Regions from separate parts of the Streptomyces sp. NPDC001634 genome, predicted to be linked through region 2. Evidence: riboswitches for the same ligand, from Rfam matches in the RefSeq annotation. Region 2 holds a riboswitch; the other holds the start of a gene.
What was found. A riboswitch is a leader RNA that binds a small molecule or an ion and turns the genes downstream of it on or off. The one in region 2 is predicted to bind ZMP and ZTP.

Region 1 (2,189 bases), on a different contig from region 2:
GCCGACTCGGCCTGGCGGCCGGTGAGGCCGTAGGAGGTCTCCACGTCGATCAGGTTGAGGTGGTTGTCCGTGCCGCCCGTGACGAGCGTGGCGCCGCGGCGCATCAGGCCCTCCGCCAGCGCGCGTGAGTTGTCCACGATCCGCTGGGCGTAGTCGCGGAAGGACTCCTGCCGGGCCTCCGCCAGCGCCACCGCCTTCGCGGCCATCACATGCGGGAGCGGACCTCCCAGCACCATCGGGCAGCCGCGGTCGACCTGGTCCTTGAGGGAGTCGTCGCACAGGACCATGCCGCCGCGCGGGCCGCGCAGCGACTTGTGGGTGGTGGTCGTGACGATCTGGGCGTGCGGGACCGGGTCGAAGTCGCCGGTGAGGACCTTGCCCGCGACCAGGCCCGCGAAGTGCGCCATGTCGACCATGAGGGTGGCGCCGACCTCGTCGGCGATCTCGCGCATGATGCGGAAGTTCACCAGGCGGGGGTAGGCCGAGTAGCCGGCCACGATGATCAGCGGCTTGAACTCACGGGCCGATGTGCGCAGCGCCTCGTAGTCGATCAGGCCCGTGGCCGGGTCGGTGCCGTAGGAGCGCTGGTCGAACATCTTTCCGGAGATGTTCGGGCGGAAGCCGTGGGTGAGGTGGCCGCCCGCGTCCAGGGACATGCCGAGCATGCGCTGGTTGCCGAAGGCGCGGCGCAGCTCCGCCCAGTCCTCCTCGGAGAGGTCGTTGACCTGGCGTACGCCCGCCTTCTCCAGGGCGGGGGTCTCGACGCGCTGGGCGAGGACGGCCCAGAAGGCGACGAGGTTGGCGTCGATGCCGGAGTGCGGCTGGACGTAGGCGTGGCGGGCGCCGAAGAGCTCCTTGGCGTGTTCGGCGGCGAGCGACTCGACGGTGTCGACGTTGCGGCAGCCGGCGTAGAAGCGGCGGCCGACGGTGCCCTCGGCGTACTTGTCGCTGAACCAGTTGCCCATGGCCAGGAGGGTGGCCGGGGAGGCGTAGTTCTCCGAGGCGATCAGCTTGAGCATCTCGCGCTGGTCGGCGACCTCCTGGCCGATGGCGTCGGCGACGCGCGGCTCGACCGCTCGGATCACGTCGAGGGCGGCGCGGAAGGCGGTGGATTCGGTGGAGAGAGGCTGCTCTGGCATGGGGACCTCCGGACGACGTGCGTACAGCGTTCACGGTTGGCCCAGGCGCACGGCTCACAATCGCTTGACTCCGGGCCGCTCCCCGATGGTCGGTCCCATCCCAAGCGCGCCAGTCACGGCCCGGTGATCAGCCTACCGGGCGCGCCGCGGCGCCTTGTTCCCCCGTCCACCATGCGAGCGAGGATGGAACGAGGATGGAAGGGGAGCACATCCCGTCGTCCGGCCGGAAGGGGAGCACCGTGAGTACCACCGACACCCTCGTCGCCGCGGCCGAGGCCCACAGCGCACCCACCTACCGCCCCCTCCCGGTCGTCGTGGCCACGGCGGACGGGGCGTGGATGACCGACGTCGAGGGGCGCCGGTACCTGGATCTGCTGGCCGGGTACTCGGCGCTGAACTTCGGGCACGGCAACCGGCGGCTGATCGACGCGGCCAAGGCCCAGCTGGAGCGGGTGACGCTGACGTCACGCGCCTTCCACCACGACCGGTTCGGCGACTTCTGCGCGCAGCTGGCCGAGCTGTGCGGCATGGAGATGGTGCTGCCGATGAGCACGGGCGCCGAGGCCGTGGAGTCCGCGGTGAAGACGGCCCGGAAGTGGGGGTACCGGGTCAAGGGGGTGCCCGCCGAGATGGCGAAGATCGTGGTCGCGGGCAACAACTTCCACGGCCGTACGACGACGATCATCAGCTTCTCCACCGACCCGGAGGCACGCGCGGACTTCGGCCCGTACACGCCGGGCTTCGAGATCGTGCCGTACGGGGACATGACCGCGATGCGCGGGGCGCTGACGGAGAACACGGTGGCGGTGCTGCTGGAGCCGATCCAGGGCGAGGCGGGGGTGCTGGTGCCGCCGGCCGGGTATCTGCCGGCGGTGCGGGAGCTGACCCGGGAGCGGAACGTGCTCTTCGTCGCCGACGAGATCCAGTCGGGCCTCGGCCGGACGGGACGCACCTTCGCGTGCGAGCACGAGGGCGTCGTACCGGACATGTACGTGCTCGGGAAGGCGCTCGGCGGCGGAATCGTGCCGGTGTCGGCCGTGGTGTCGAGCG
Region 2 (2,189 bases):
ACCGGGTTCGGCTTGCCCGCGTCCCGGACGTCGGCGGTGGAAGCGTTCGCCAGCGGCGCGGCGAGGCCCGTGACGCCGACGGCGAGACCAACGGCGGCGACGATGCGTCGTGTTGAGATCATGCCTTCAGCAACGGCACCGGGCCGCGGGCGGTCACGGGACCCGGCGCGCGCTCACCCGGGAGGTGCACAGGTCCGGCTGCGCTTGCCGAGGGCACTGCACCGGGGGGAGGCTCGAAGGAGAGGCCTTCGCGGCCCGCCGCCCCCGGGCCCGCGGCCTTGGAAGGAGGCCATCATGGGCACCGCGCCGGCCACCGCCTTCGACACGGAAGCCCTGCGCCGAGGCATCGAAGGACGCGATGCGGCGGCTCTGCTGTCGCTCTACACGGACGACGCGGAGATACGCGTCGTCGACCGCAACACCCAGCCCAGCCACCCGAAGATCGTCCACGGCCGGGACCAGGTCGGTGAGATGCTCAACGACATCTACAGCCGGGACATGACCCACCACCTGGACCGGTGTGTCGTTCAGGGCGACCACGTCGCCTTCACCGAGTCGTGCGAGTACAAGGACGGCGTCCGGGTGCTGGCGAGTTCGATGGTGTCGTTGCGGGGCGGCAAGATCGCCCGGCAGATTCTCATCCAGGCGTGGGACGAGTAGGAAGGCACCGGCCATGAGGGTCCAGGTCAGCTCGCGGCTCTCCTGGACCTTCTCTGCAGGGGCGGCACTGGGCCGCCAGGGCCGGACCCGGCGGCCACGGCCGGTCACCGCGGCAGCTCTGCGAGCGTCCGCCTCACTTCTGCGGTCAGTGCTTCGAGCAAGGCATGCTCACCCTTGTCCTGCGCCACGGCGTGCCGCTCGAAGGCGTCGTGGCCGGCATCGGTGACTCGACGAGCCCGGCGACGACAGCCGCTTGGACCTGGACTTCCTGTGGCCGCGGTACGATCACCCCGGCCGTGACTGGCGCTGAGGTGGAGCACCACCGGGGAGCGGCCCGGCATCTGCCGTCTCAGCCGCGCGCCTGGGCGATTTTCCACAACGCTCAGGAGTGGCTCATGACCCAGGCCAGGCTCATGGACGGCACCGGTCTCGCCCGGCGGATCGTCGAGGAGACGGCCGCGCGCGCGGCCGACCTGACGGAAGGCGCCGGGGTCACGCCCTGTCTCGCGACCGTGCTGGTGGGCGAGGACCCCGCCTCCGTGACCTACGTGCGGATGAAGCAGAACCGCTGCCGCAGGGCCGGTATCGCGTCGCGGCACGTGGGTCTGCCCGCCGCGACCACGACGGCCGAACTCGTCGACACCCTCACCGCGCTGTCCACCGACCCGACCGTGCACGGCATCCTGCTCCAGCACCCGGTGGGTGAACACATCGACGAGCGGGCGGCGTTCGAGGCGATCGCGCCCGAGAAGGACGTCGACGGCGTCACCCTCAGCTCGTACTCGGCGATGAGCTTCGGACTGCCCGGCTTCCGGTCCTGCACACCCGGCGGCATCATGCGACTGCTCGACGAGTACGACGTCGACCCGGCCGGGAAGCGCGCGGTCGTGGTGGGCCGCAGCGCGATCCTCGGCAAGCCGGTCGGCATGCTGCTGCTGGGCCGCGACGCCACGGTGACGTACTGCCACTCCCGTACCGCAGACCTTTCGTCGGTCGTCCGGCAGGCGGACATCGTGGTGGCCGCGGTGGGGCGGCCCCGGCTGATCCGCGGCGAGGACGTCAAGCCCGGTGCCGTGGTGGTCGACGCCGGGTACAACCTGGGCAATGTCGGCGACGTCGACTTCGACACCGCCGTCACCCGGGCCGCACTGATCACCCCGGTGCCGGGCGGCGTCGGCCCGATGACGATCGCCACGCTGCTGGAGCAGACCGTCACCGCGGCCGAGCGGCAACTCGGGCTGTGATCACCGCATCCAGGCGCTGTACCCCAGCACCTCACCGGTCCTGAGCCCGAACTCGGGCTCGCCCTTGGTCGCGGTGGTCTCCAGCCCGAGTACGGCGCCGGTCACCGGATCCAGGATCAGCATCCGGCGATCGGCGTGGCCGGTGTCGTAGAAGACGTACGCCTGCCCCGGGCGGCCGAGCCGGTCGGTGACCGCACCGACCGGACGCAGACCCTTCGCGTCGGCGAGGACGCGCAGCAGGGCGACGTCCTCGCGCGATCCCAGCGTCCAGTTGTCGAGCAACTC

Region 1: another riboswitch for ZMP and ZTP. It lies ahead of ABT186_RS34530 (glycine hydroxymethyltransferase); the one in region 2 lies ahead of ABT186_RS11855 (bifunctional 5,10-methylenetetrahydrofolate dehydrogenase/5,10-methenyltetrahydrofolate cyclohydrolase).

The regions. Positions count from the first base shown of each region.
Region 1 covers NZ_JBEOZU010000069.1:30,336-32,524, forward strand. Annotated here, with positions in the region: gene ABT186_RS34530 (glycine hydroxymethyltransferase) at 1-1,139, opposite strand, end outside; ZMP/ZTP riboswitch at 1,172-1,266, opposite strand; gene rocD (ornithine--oxo-acid transaminase) at 1,379-2,189, shown strand, end outside.
Region 2 covers NZ_JBEOZU010000014.1:77,737-79,925, forward strand. Annotated here, with positions in the region: gene ABT186_RS11845 (hypothetical protein) at 1-122, opposite strand, end outside; gene ABT186_RS11850 (nuclear transport factor 2 family protein) at 295-660, shown strand; ZMP/ZTP riboswitch at 947-1,034, shown strand; gene ABT186_RS11855 (bifunctional 5,10-methylenetetrahydrofolate dehydrogenase/5,10-methenyltetrahydrofolate cyclohydrolase) at 1,056-1,904, shown strand; gene ABT186_RS11860 (CU044_5270 family protein) at 1,905-2,189, opposite strand, start outside.